DNA from 4 places in the Methylobacterium synurae genome. Region 3 is predicted to be linked to each of the others. Evidence: predicted binding sites of a transcription regulator. Region 3 holds the regulator's gene; each other region holds the start of a gene.
The links. Region 3 encodes LexA, which represses DNA repair genes until DNA is damaged. Its sites were predicted from a motif close to TGTTCNNNNTGTGTTCNG; they were not measured.
Positions count from the first base shown of each region.

Region 1: HBB12_RS13830 (type IA DNA topoisomerase) is a predicted target of LexA. The motif match lies at 1,403-1,420, and genes of this name have one in related genera.
Region 2: recA (recombinase RecA) is a predicted target of LexA. The motif match lies at 1,299-1,316, and genes of this name have one in related genera.
Region 4: HBB12_RS04615 (ATP-dependent helicase) is a predicted target of LexA. The motif match lies at 2,014-2,031, and genes of this name have one in related genera.

Region 1 is NZ_JAAQRC020000001.1:3,001,899-3,005,102, reverse strand. It holds gene HBB12_RS13835 (ArsR/SmtB family transcription factor) at 1-840, opposite strand, end outside; gene HBB12_RS13830 (type IA DNA topoisomerase) at 1,454-3,204, shown strand, end outside.
Region 2 is NZ_JAAQRC020000001.1:3,679,994-3,683,197, reverse strand. It holds gene cckA (cell cycle histidine kinase CckA) at 1-469, shown strand, start outside; gene HBB12_RS17055 (hypothetical protein) at 542-784, shown strand; gene HBB12_RS17050 (PIN domain-containing protein) at 832-1,251, shown strand; gene recA (recombinase RecA) at 1,415-2,467, shown strand; gene HBB12_RS17040 (MAPEG family protein) at 2,807-3,204, opposite strand, start outside.
Region 3 is NZ_JAAQRC020000001.1:5,259,317-5,262,520, forward strand. It holds gene uvrB (excinuclease ABC subunit UvrB) at 1-1,342, shown strand, start outside; gene lexA (transcriptional repressor LexA) at 1,562-2,299, shown strand; gene HBB12_RS24115 (NCS2 family permease) at 2,529-3,204, opposite strand, start outside.
Region 4 is NZ_JAAQRC020000001.1:1,019,131-1,022,334, forward strand. It holds gene HBB12_RS04600 (FAD-binding oxidoreductase) at 1-827, opposite strand, end outside; gene HBB12_RS04605 (thioesterase family protein) at 1,072-1,647, shown strand; gene HBB12_RS04610 (hypothetical protein) at 1,657-1,908, opposite strand; gene HBB12_RS04615 (ATP-dependent helicase) at 2,043-3,204, shown strand, end outside.

The DNA of each region.
Region 1 (3,204 bases), 2.3 Mb from region 3:
GACCTGCTCCGGAGCGAAGCCGAGGCGGCGATGCGCCTCGTCCGCGCGCAGGAATTCCAGGCTGTGGGGGGCGAAATCGACCACGAGGAGGCGGCCGCCCGGAGCGACGAGGCGGGCGGCCTCGCGAAGCGCCCGCGCCGGGTCGTCGAGATAATGCAGCACCTGGTGGATCAACACGAGATCGAAGCTCGCCCGGCCGAAGGGCGGGGCGTGGATGTCGCCCTGGCGCAGGTCGATCCGGGTCAGGCCCTGGCGCTCCAGGTTGGCGCGGGCGACCGAGAGCATCGTGTGGTTGGCATCCAACCCCGTCGCCCGGGCGGCCCGCGGCGCCAGGAGACCGAGCATCCGCCCGGTGCCGGTGCCGAGATCGACCACGCTGCCGATCGGGCCGCTCCCCAGCGCGTCGAGCACCGCCGCCTCGACGGTGGCCTCCGGCACGTGGAGCGAGCGGACTCGGTCCCATTGCGGCGCCAGCCGCGCGAAGAAGCTCTGGGCGGCTTCCGCGCGCTGCGCCCGCACCGCCTGGAGGCGCGCCCGGTCCTCGGAGAGCGGCGGCGCCGCGGTGTCGAGGGCCGCGATGAGGGGGGCGACCAAGGCAGCCATCCCCTCGCGCAGGCGGAAGAACGCCCAGGCGCCCTCACGGTGGCGCACCACCAGCCCGGCCTCGACCAGGAGCTTGAGGTGGCGGGAGATCCGCGGCTGCGACTGGCCGAGGATGTCGGTGAGGTCGGAGACCGACAACTCCCCCTCGCCGAGCAGCGCCAGGATGCGCAGGCGCGTCTCCTCCGCGGCGGCCCGCAGCACGCTCAAAGCGTCGACGAAGGGGACGGTGGCGGTCATAACTGGGGGCTCCTCGCCTCCGATGCGAAACATAAAGATATCTTTATGTGATGAATGCACGGGGCGCAAGCGGCGTTTCGCGGGCAGAAACGTGGCGGTGAGGGTGAATCGCGCGAACGCGGAGCCGAGAGCGGCGCTCATTCGGGGAAGGGCCGTCTGGGGAACGGTGTGGCGCCGGGTTTCCCCTCTCCCCGCGGACGGCAGGGCTGTCCGGGGAAAAGAGGAGGCGCGGGAAATCTCCCTCTCCCCGCGGGCGGGGAGAGGACTTGATCGACCTTGTCGTCGATGAAGTGAGCGGAGGCGAAAGCCGGAGCGAGGGTGAGGGGGAGGTTCCGGAAGAGCCTCATCCTGAGACACCCCCTCACCCTCGCGGCGAACCTGCGGTTCGCTGCTCCCTTCACCCCCGACGAGGGGGGTGAAGGCCTCTCCCCGCCCGCGGGGAGAGGGGAAAACTCGCGCCTCAATCTTTCCCCGGACAGCCCTGCACCCGCGGGAAGAGGAGAAGCCCGCGCCCTTTCTTTTCGCGATGCGCCGCGTTGACCGTACCCGGGAGCCTCCGGTATGTTCCCGCTTCGTTCGGGCTCCTCCGCCCGCCCAGGAGCGTCCCGCTGCCATGGCGCAGGCCACCTCCCCCGGCTCACCCTCCGGTTCGAATCCTCGCGGCAAGACCCTGTTCTTCTTCGAGAAACCCTCGGCGATGCGCCAGGTGCAGCGGTTCTTCCGCTCGCCCAGCACGGTCTGCGTCGCGGCCGAGGGGCACCTCCTGGAAGTGGCCGAGCCCGGGGAGATCCGACCGGACTGGAAGCCCTGGCGCTTCGACGCGCTGCCGATCGCCATGGAGCGGCTGCCGGTCGCACCCGGTCACGGCCGCTCGGGCCAGTCGCACGCGCCGAAGCTCGCGGCGATCCGCCAGGCGCTGTCCGGGGTCGAGCGGGTGATCATCGCGACCGATCCGGGGCGCGAGGGCTCGATGATCGCCTGGGAGGTCTTGGAGCATCTCGGCTGGCGCGGCCGGGTCGATCGCCTGCGCCTCGGGGCGCTCGACGAGATTTCGATCCGCCGCGCCTTCGGGCTGCTGGCGCGCGAGGACGATTCCGGCGAGCGCGACTATGCCGCCTATCTCGAGGCCCTGTGCCGGCAATACGAGGATTGGCATCTCGGCCTCAACGGCACGCGGGCGGTGTCGTTGCGCCTGCGCCCGCCGGCCTTCCGCGAGCCCTGGCGCTTCGGCGGCGTGCAGACGCCGACGCTGGCGATCCTGGCCGATCTCGAGGAGCGCATCCGCAATTTCGTGCCGCGCGACTTCTATAAGGTCGCCCTGCCGGTGACGACGGAGAGCGGCGCCGGCCTGACGCTCTGGCACGCGCCGAAGGACAAGATCTTCGCGATCGAGGACGCGGAGACGATCCGCGACGCCGCCGAGGGCTGGGCCGGCCCCCTCGCGGTGGTGCAGAAGGACGTGCGCCGGACGCCGCCCAAGCTCTTCTCGAAGGACACCCTGGCGCGCGCCTGCGCCAAGCGCTTCGGCTGGGACCCCCAAGTCACGGCGCGCCACGCGCAAGCGCTCTACGACAAGGGCTATCTCAGCTATCCCCGCACCGAATCGGTGCACCTGCCGGAATCGCAAGCCAAGGACGCCGCCGCGGTGCTCGCGGCGATCGCGGTGGCCGACAAGGATCTCTCCGCCCACAACCCGGCGACGCCGCAGATCCGCTGCGGGCCGAAGGGGCATTACGTCAAGGACCCGGGCGAGCACCACGCCATCGTGCCCCTGCGCAAGGTGCCCGGCCCGGGCGACGCCGCGCCCGAGGCGTTGCGGCTGTGGCTGCTCGTCGCCAAGAACTTTTTGGCCGCCCACATGGCCGACGGGATCGACGCCCGCACCACGGTGACGGCCGAGGTGGCGACGCCGCTCGGACAGAAGCGCTTCGTCATCACCGGCAGCGTGGTGAAGGTGCCGGGCTGGCGCGCCCTCTACGGCACCGAGGCCGACGAGGACGAGGTGGTGCCCGGCAAGGCCAAGGCCGACGACGAGCCGACCACCGGGCGCCTGCCGCCGGTCCGCGACGGCGAGGCCGGCACGGGCGGCGAACCGACGATCGAGACCGCCCGGACCGAGCCGCCCCGGCGCATCACCCGGGGCGAGCTGCCGGTGGTGATGGGCCGCCTGATCGACCAGATCGAGGATCCGGCCCTGAAGCGGGCGCTGGAGAACCCCGCCAACCCGACCGAGCCGAAGGGGCTGGGCACCGCCGCGACCCGCGACGCGGTGCTGCCGAAGCTGATGAAGAGCCACTACGTCACGCTGCTCAAGGGCAAGGACCCGGCGATCACCGTGACGGACGTGGGCCTCGCCTTCGTGGC
Region 2 (3,204 bases), 1.6 Mb from region 3:
GCCCGAGATCGCCTCGCCCGCATCCGGCACCGCTCCGGCCGCAGCGGCAGCGCCCGCGTCTGCGGCGGAACCGCCGAAGCCGCCGGCCCGCGACCTCACCGGCCACGGCACGATCCTGCTGGTCGAGGACGAGGATCCGGTCCGCGCCGTCAACGGCCGGGCGCTCACCGCCCGCGGCTACACCGTGCTGGAAGCCGCTTCGGGCCTGGAAGCCCTGCAGATCATGCAGGAGCGCGAGGTGCCGGTCGATCTCGTCGTCTCCGACGTGGTGATGCCCGAGATGGACGGCCCGACCCTGCTGCGCGAACTCCGCAAGGCCCATCCGAACCTGAAGGTGATCTTCGTCTCGGGCTATGCCGAGGACGCTTTCCGCAAGAACCTGCCCGACGGCGAGGAATTCAACTTCCTGCCCAAGCCGTTCAGCCTGAAGCAGCTCGTCGAGACGGTGAAGACCACGATGGCGGGGTGAGGGGAGGCCGATCGCGTCCTTGTGGCCGCCGCCCGCCGGACTTACATCCATGTATGTAACCAGGAGGTGGCCATGAAGACCGCGATCAGCATGCGCGAGCTCCAGAAGATGTCGGCCGGCGCGATCCAGGCGCTGCCGCACGCGATGCCGATCAAGAACGGTACCGCGACCGTCGGCATCCTGTTGCCGATCCGCAGCGTGTCTCCGGAACATATGCGCAAGGTGCTGGCCGACATCGATGCGGCGGCTGCCCGGCGGACACCGGAGGAGAACGCCGCGATCGACCGGTTGCTGGCGGAGCGCGGCATCGAATGACGATCTGATCGATCGTCGCTGTGAGAACGTCGCGTCCCCCCTCGCCGATGATCGTCGTCGGTACCAATATCATCCTGGGCGTCATCCTTGGACGACGGTCTCGTCCGGCCTTCGAGACCGTTCAAGTGTGCCGAAAACTCGTCACTTCGGCTCGCGCCGTCGACGAGGTTCGTGGCGTGTTGCGCGATCTGCCAGGGGCTCGAGGGGAGACGATCGCGCAGGCCGAAACACTTCTGAGCAGTCTCACGGTAATCGAGGCCTACGCGTACGACGAGCAACTACCCGAGGCAGCCCGCGTCCTCTCCCAAGCCGTCGCATCCCGCAACGGCTCGACCAGCGACGCGCATCTCCTCGCCTGCGCCTGGCTGCTGGATGCCGACATCTGGAGCCACGACCGCGACTTCGCCGGGACCGGCTGGCCGTCCTGGTCGAACGCCAACCTCCTCCGGGCCCTCGACGGCCCCTGATCCCCCCGAAAAATCCCCCGGCGAATGCCCCCACGCCCTTGCCGAATGAGAACAAAACAAGTACGTAACACCCAGCCGCGAGATTGAGACTTAGCGCCCCTCCTGCCATAAGGACCCCGCCGACATGGCTCAGCCCCAGACGCGAGTGGTGGAATTTCCGACCATGGACAAAGACAAGTCGAAGGCGATCGACGCCGCCCTCGCCCAGATCGAGCGCGCCTTCGGCAAGGGCTCGATCATGCGGCTCGGCAAGGGCGACAAGGTGCAGGAGGTCGAGGTCGTCTCGACCGGGTCGCTCGGCCTCGACATCGCGCTCGGCGTCGGCGGCCTGCCGCGCGGCCGCGTGATCGAGATCTACGGGCCTGAATCCTCCGGCAAGACCACGCTCGCCCTCCACACCATCGCTGAGGCCCAGAAGAAGGGCGGCGTCTGCGCCTTCGTGGATGCCGAGCACGCCCTCGATCCGGTCTATGCCCGCAAGCTCGGCGTCAATCTCGACGACCTCCTGATCTCCCAGCCCGATACCGGCGAGCAGGCGCTGGAGATCACCGACACCCTGGTGCGCTCCGGCGCCATCGACATCCTGGTGGTCGATTCGGTGGCGGCGCTGACCCCGCGGGCCGAGATCGAGGGCGAGATGGGCGACCAGCAGCCGGGCCTCCAGGCCCGCCTGATGAGCCAGGCCCTGCGCAAGCTTACCGGCTCGATCTCGCGCTCGAACTGCATGGTCATCTTCATCAACCAGATCCGGATGAAGATCGGCGTGATGTACGGCAGCCCCGAGACCACGACGGGCGGCAACGCGCTGAAGTTCTACGCCTCGGTCCGCCTCGACATCCGCCGCATCTCGACCCTCAAGGATCGCGACCAGCCGATCGGCAACAGCGTCCGGGTCAAGGTGGTCAAGAACAAGGTGGCACCGCCGTTCAAGCAGGTCGAGTTCGACATCATGTTCGGCGAGGGCGTATCGAAGGTCGGCGAGCTGATCGATCTCGGCGTCAAGGCCGGCATCGTCGAGAAGTCGGGCGCCTGGTTCTCCTACGACAGCCAGCGCCTCGGCCAGGGCCGCGAGAACTCGAAGGGCTTCCTGCGCGACAACCCCGATATCGCTAACAAGATCGAGGCCTCGATCCGGCAGAATTCGGGGCTGGTGGCCGACAAGATCCTGGAGAACGCCACCCCGACGGCGGACGATCTCGACGAGGGGTCGGCCTGATCTTAACGGATCGGCACCGACGATATCGGGGGCCGCCGCGCGACGAGCGCGGTGGCCCCTTCCGTTTTACGGGGCTGTAAAGGACCGAAAAAGCGCGGGTATCCCCCTCTCCCCGCGGGCGGGGAGAGGGCTCCATCGACCTTGTCGTCGATGGAGCAAGCGCAGGCGAAGCCGGAGCGAGGGTGAGGGGGCCTCGACGAGTGAGGCTCCTCCGGAAACACCCCCTCACCCTCGCCCTGCGGGCTCCTTTCGTCCCCTGCAAGGGGGACGAAAGCCTCTCCCCGCCCGCGGGGAGAGGGGAAACCCGCGCCTGTTCTGGTCCTCCGAAAGACCCGCTCGTCACAGGGCTCCCGGCCCGGCCCAGCCGAACAGCCCGGCGAACACGAACCCGATCCCGACGATCGCCACGCCCCAGACCGGCGTGCGGATCCACGGAATGCCGAAGCCGTAGATCGGCAGGTAGAGGAGGCGAGCCCAGAAATAGAGCTCCGCTCCCCACGCCACCGCGCCGCCCTGACGGCCCGAGACCGCGGCGGCCAGAACCAGGGCGGCGAAGAGCGGGAAGGTCTCGAAGAAGTTGGCCGAGGCCCGCTTCAGCCGGGCGGCGGCGCCGGTGACCTCACCCTCGTTGTCGCGGTTGCCCGCCGCCCAGGTCAGGCCGCCGCGCTGCTGGAGCCCGGCGACGGACGCCGCCATGATGTGGACGAAGCCGAGGGCGGCCGAGAGGGCGAGGAGGC
Region 3 (3,204 bases):
TTCGCGCTACCTCACCGGCCGCAAGCCCGGCGAGCCGCCGCCGACCCTGTTCGAGTACCTGCCCGACAACGCCCTGGTCTTCACCGACGAGAGCCACGTCACGGTCTCGCAGATCGGCGGCATGTACCGGGGCGACTTCCGCCGCAAGGCGACGCTCGCCGAGTACGGCTTCCGGCTGCCCTCCTGCCTCGACAACCGACCCTTGCGGTTCGAGGAATGGGACGCGATGCGCCCGCAATCGATCCACGTCTCGGCGACGCCGGCGAAGTGGGAGCTGGAACAGACCGGCGGCGTCTTCGCCGAGCAGGTCATCCGCCCGACCGGCCTCGTCGATCCGGTGATCGAGGTACGCCCGGCCCGCTCGCAGGTCGACGACCTGCTCGGCGAGGTGAAGGAGGTGGCGGCCGCCGGCTACCGCACGCTGGTGACGACGCTGACCAAGCGCATGGCCGAGGACCTGACCGAGTACCTGCACGAGAACGGCGTGCGGGTGCGCTACATGCATTCCGACATCGACACGCTGGAGCGGATCGAGATCATCCGCGACCTGCGGCTCGGCGCCTTCGACGTTCTGATCGGCATCAACCTCCTGCGCGAGGGCCTCGACATCCCGGAATGCGCCCTCGTCGGCATCCTCGACGCCGACAAGGAAGGCTTCCTGCGCTCCGAGACCTCGCTGATCCAGACCATCGGGCGGGCCGCCCGCAACGCCGACGCCCGCTGCATCCTCTACGCCGACCACATCACCGGCTCGATGGAGCGGGCGATGGCCGAGACCGAGCGCCGGCGCAAGAAGCAGCTCGCCTATAACGAGGAGCACGGCATCACGCCCCAGAGCGTGAAGCGCAACATCTCCGACATCCTGGAGAGCGTCTACGAGCGCGACCACGTCCAGGTCGATACGGGGCTGGCGAAATCCGCCGTCACGGTCGGCCACAACCTCAAGGCGGTGATGGCCGACCTCGAGAAAAGGATGCGGGCGGCCGCCGCCGATCTCGACTTCGAGGAGGCAGCGCGCCTGCGCGACGAGCTCAAGCGGCTCCAGGCGACCGAGCTCGCCATCGCCGACGACCCGATGGCCGAGCAGGCCGATGTCGAGCGCGAGGCCGGCCGCTTCGGCGCCAAGCGCAAGCGCCGGGGTGCGGAACCGCTCGGCTACGGTCCGGGCGGCAAGGGCGTCTCGGACGAAGGCACCCGCATCCGCCAGCCCGACCTCGACGACATGGGCCCGGGCACCGACCGCGAGGTGCCGTTCACCTACGCCGAGCGCCCGACCGGCCGCTCGACGCAAGGGTTTCCTGGTCAGAAGCCGAAATACAAGGGCCGCAAGGGGCGGGGCTGAGGCGCAGGCTCGGACCGGCGCGGCGGACAGTCCCGCGCCGGTCGAACACCGCGCGGAACGTGCCTCATCGTCCGATCGACCCGTGACATCCCCGTCTATCACCCCGGTTGCTGCGCCCTCGCGCCGCTTTTTCGAAGCCGCTTGCGGAACACTTGCGGAACGCTTACCATGTTCGCGATTTGTTTCCGGAGCGCGGCAGCGCGGGGATGAGAGTGTCACATGCTCACGCGTAAGCAGTTGGACCTGCTCCGCTTCATTCAGCAGAGAATGCGCGAGACGGGCGTGCCCCCGTCCTTCGACGAGATGAAGGACGCCCTCGATCTCAAGTCGAAATCGGGCATCCACCGCCTGATCACGGCCCTGGAGGAGCGGGGCTTCCTGCGCCGCCTGCCGAACCGGGCCCGGGCGATCGAGGTGATCCGCCTGCCCGACACGGTGACGGGACCGGCGCCGGTCGCGGCCACGGCCGAGGTGGTGCGGTTCAATCCCAGCGTGGTCGAGGGCGGGCGCGCTCACGAGCCGAAGCGGCAGGCCGGTATCCCCGCGATGGCGACGGCGTCGGACGAGAACGGCCAGTCGGTCAGCGTGCCGGTGATGGGCCGGATCGCCGCCGGTACGCCGATCTCGGCGATCCAGAGCCAGAGCCGCACGGTGGCGATGTCGCCGGACTTCCTGGCGAGCGGCGAGCATTACGCCCTGGAGGTGCGCGGCGACTCGATGATCGAGGCCGGCATCCTCGACGGCGACCTCGTGGTGATCCGCCGCCAGGAAACCGCCAATACCGGCGACATCATCGTGGCGCTGATCGACGACGAGGAGGCCACGCTCAAGCGCCTGCGCCGCCGCGGCTCCTCGATCGCGCTCGAGGCCGCGAACCCGGCCTACGAGACCCGCGTGCTCGGGCCCGACCGGGTGCGGATCCAGGGCCGGCTGGTGAGCCTGGTCCGGAAGTACTGAAGGGGCTTTCAGTCAAGCGCGGGAACCCTCCCCCCCTCTGCGGGGGAGGGTGGCGAACGGAGTGAGCGCAGCGGGACGAAGTCCCGCCGAGAGGGGCAGCGCGACGCTGATCCAGGTGGCGTCCGTCACTATGGTCGCGACCTCTCCGGAAGCGTGGTTCCCCTCTCCCGGCCTGCTCCGCAGGCCACCCTCCCCCGCAGAGGGGGGAGGGTTCAGGGCGTCGCGCTCGTCAGTGCGCGCTGCCGGTCGCCACGAACTTGAACAGGAACACCGCGGCGATCACCCACACCACCGGCTTCACGTCCCGGAACCGCCCGGTGAGCAGCTTGATCACCGCGTAGGTGATGAAGCCGAAGGCGACGCCGTTGGCGATCGAGTAGGTGAAGGGCATCAGCAGCGCCGTGACGCAGGCCGGCAGCACCTCGGTCAGGTCGTCCCAGTCGAGATCGACCAGCTCGTGCAGCATCAGGCAGGCGACGTAGAACAGGGCCGGCGCCGTGGCATAGGCCGGGACCGAGCCGGCGAGGGGCGCGAAGAACAGGCAGGCCAGGAACAAAACCGCCACCGTGGCGGCGGTGAGCCCGGTGCGCCCGCCCTCCTCGACGCCGGACGCGCTCTCGAGATAGGCGGTCGTGCTCGACGTGCCGAGCAGCGAGCCGACGAAGATCGACGAGGAATCCGCCATCAACGCCTTGTCGAGGCGCTCCATCTTGCCCTCGGTCAGCAGCCCCGCCCGGTTGGCGACGCCCATCAGCGTGCCGGTGGCATCGAACAATTCGACGAGGAAGAACACCAGGATCACGTTGAGCAGGCCGCCCGACAGCGCGCCCTTGATGTCGAGGGCGAACAGGGTCGGGGCGATCGAGGGCGGCAGCGAGGCCACACCCTGGAAGGTGTTGTCGGCG
Region 4 (3,204 bases), 4.2 Mb from region 3:
TAGGCGTTGCAGGCCGCGACCTGAACCTCGTCCAGAAGCTCGATCCGGGCCACCGGCAGGCCGGACTGGATCGTCACGATGACGGCGTCGCAGGCCGCCTTGATGCTCGGAAAAGGACAGACGCCGGCGGAGATCGCCTCCGGGATGCCGGCGAGCTTCAGCGTCAGTTCGGTGATGATGCCGAAGGTGCCCTCCGAGCCGACCATCAGCCGGGTCAGGTCGTAGCCGGCCGAGGTCTTGCGCGCGCGCGGGCTGGTGCGGACGACGTCGCCGTTCGGCATCACGGCGGTGAGCGACAGCACGTTGTCCTTCATCGTACCGTAGCGCACCGCATTGGTGCCGGATGCCCGGGTCGCCGCCATGCCGCCCAGCGAGGCGTCGGCGCCGGGATCGATCGGGAAGAACAGGCCCTGGTCGCGCAGGTGCTCGTTCACCGCCTTGCGGGTCACGCCGGGCTGGACCACGCAATCCAGGTCCTCGGCATGGACCGCCAGCACCTTGTTCATGCCGTTCATGTCGATCGAGATGCCGCCGAACGGCGCGTTGACGTGGCCCTCGAGCGACGTGCCGGTGCCGAAGGCGACGACCGGCATCTTGTGCGCGGCGCAGACCCGCACGATTGCCTGCACGTCCTCGGTGCTCTCGGCATAGACCACCGCGTCCGGCGGCTGGTTGGCGACCCAGGTCAGGGTGCTGCCATGCTGCTCGCGCACCGCCTGCGAGGTGACGACACGGTTGCCGAACTGCGCCGTCAGCTCGCGGATGACCGCCTCGACGGTCTCAGGGCTTGGTCGGGCGCGGCTGGGGGCGGGGCTCTGGGCGTTCATGGCGGATCTCCCGGACGGTTCTCGCGGCGGACGGTGCTGCTTGTTAAAACCGCCAGCCTTTTGCCGGCACTCTAGCAGCCGCTTCCAGGCCGGCATATCCGGCGGCCCGGTCACGGAGAAGTGCGCTGGATGGCCGCCACCTTGCCCCAAGGTGCAACCCATTCGGGGATGCATCCCGTGTCCAAGCGTGGTACGTGCCAGGGCGCCCTTGTCATCCCGCCTGCGCCCGACCGGGAGCCCCACAATGGCAGACGACCGCCCCGCTTCGGTCTTCTTCTTCGCGCCGTTCGTGTCGTCGACGATGGCGATCGAGCCGGGCTGGATCGACTATAACGGCCACCTGAACATGGCCTATTACCACGTCCTGTTCGATCGGGCGGTGGACGAGGCGTTCGGAGTCGTCGGCCTCGGGCCCGACTACATGGATTCCGGGCGCGGCACGACCTTCGCGGCCGAGGTCCATGTGCGCTACCGCCGCGAACTGGTCCTCGACGATCGGGTCCGGGTGACGCTGCAACTCATCGGCTTCGACGAGAAGCGCATCCACTTCTATTCCGAGATCCGCCACGCCAGCGAGGGATGGGTCGCCGCCACCTCCGAGAACCTGTCCCTCCACGTCGATCCGGAAACGCGGCGCGTGGCGCCGTTCCCCGAGGACATCCAGGCCAATCTCTCGGTCATGCTCGGCTCGCATGCAAGGCTTCCGCGGCCTGACGACCTGGGCCGGACGATCGGCATCGCTGCCCGCGGCCGCGACGGCCACAATGCCCGGCCGGACACCATGGCCTTTGCGTCCGCCGGGGCCCGGGTCAGGCACTGACCACGCCGCTCAGCGGTGCGGCACGACGATCGGCGCCGGGGGCGGCGGCGCGATGCTCTGCTGACGCTGGATCTGGCCCTGGAGCTGGTTGGTCTCGAACCGGTTCTGCTGCTGGATGCTGCGGGATTCGGCCCCCGATTCGATCGAGCGGTTGATCCCCTCGACCCTCTGCTGGGCGCGGTTGGTCGGCACCTGGTTCTGCGCCAGCGCCGGGAGCGGCGCGGCGGCGAGAGCCAGGATCAGGAGGGCATGGGCACGCATCGGGGTCCTCTCCGTGGGCGAAGGGTTTTTCATCGAGAACGACGCCGCTCCCGCGGCAAGGTTCCGGCGCCTCGCCCACAGGCATGCGCCCGCCACCCTCGACGCCGTTCGCGTTTTGGTCCAGTGATGCGGGCATGACTCGCGAACTGCCCGCCGGGACCGCCCCCACCTCGATCTCCGCCCGCGCCCGCGCCGCGGTGGTGCCGCAGGACGCCTCCTACCTCACGGGGCTCAATCCCGAGCAGCGCCGCGCCGTCGAGGCGACGGACGGGCCGGTCCTGGTGCTGGCCGGCGCCGGCACCGGCAAGACCCGGGTGCTCACCACCCGCATCGCCCACCTGATCTCGACCGGGCGCGCCCGGCCCTTCGACGTCCTGGCGGTGACCTTCACCAACAAGGCCGCCCGGGAGATGAAGGAGCGGATCGGCACGCTGATCGGCCCGGCCGGGGAGGGGATGCCGTGGCTCGGCACCTTCCACGCCATCGGCACGAAGATCCTGCGCCGCCACGCCGAGCTGGTGGGCCTGAGCTCCGACTTCACGATTCTCGGCACCGACGACCAGTTGCGGCTCTTGAAGCAGGTGATCGCCGCCGCCGACCTCGACGAGAAGCGCTGGCCGGCCCGCAGCCTCGCCGGCACGATCGACGGCTGGAAGAATCGCGGCCTGTCGCCCGAGCAGGTGCCGGCCGGCGAAGCCTCGGCCTTCGGCTTCGGCAAGGGCGGGGGGCTCTATGCGGCCTATCAGGAGCGGCTGAAGTCGCTCAACGCCGTCGATTTCGGCGACCTGCTGCTGCTCTGCCTGAAGCTGTGGCGCGAGAACCCGGACGTGCTGACCAATTACCAGCAGCGCTTCCGCTATATCCTCGTCGACGAGTACCAGGACACCAACGTCGCGCAGTATCTCTGGCTGCGCCTGCTGGCGCAGGGCCACCGCAACGTGGCGTGCGTCGGCGACGACGACCAGTCGATCTATGGCTGGCGCGGGGCCGAGGTCGACAACATCCTGCGCTTCGAGCATGATTTTCCGGGCGCCCTGGTGGTGCGGCTGGAGAACAACTACCGCTCGACCGGCCACATCCTCGCCGCGGCCTCGGTGCTGATCGCCCATAACGAGGGCCGGCTCGGCAAGACCCTGCGCACCGACAGCCCGGAGGGCGAGAAGGTCACGGTCACGGGCGCCTGGGATTCGGAAGAGGAAGCCCGCCTCGTCTGCGAGGAGATCGAGAGCCTGCAGGCCAAGGGCCACAAGCTGTCGGAGATCGCCGTGCTGGTGCGCATCTCGGCCCAGATGCGCG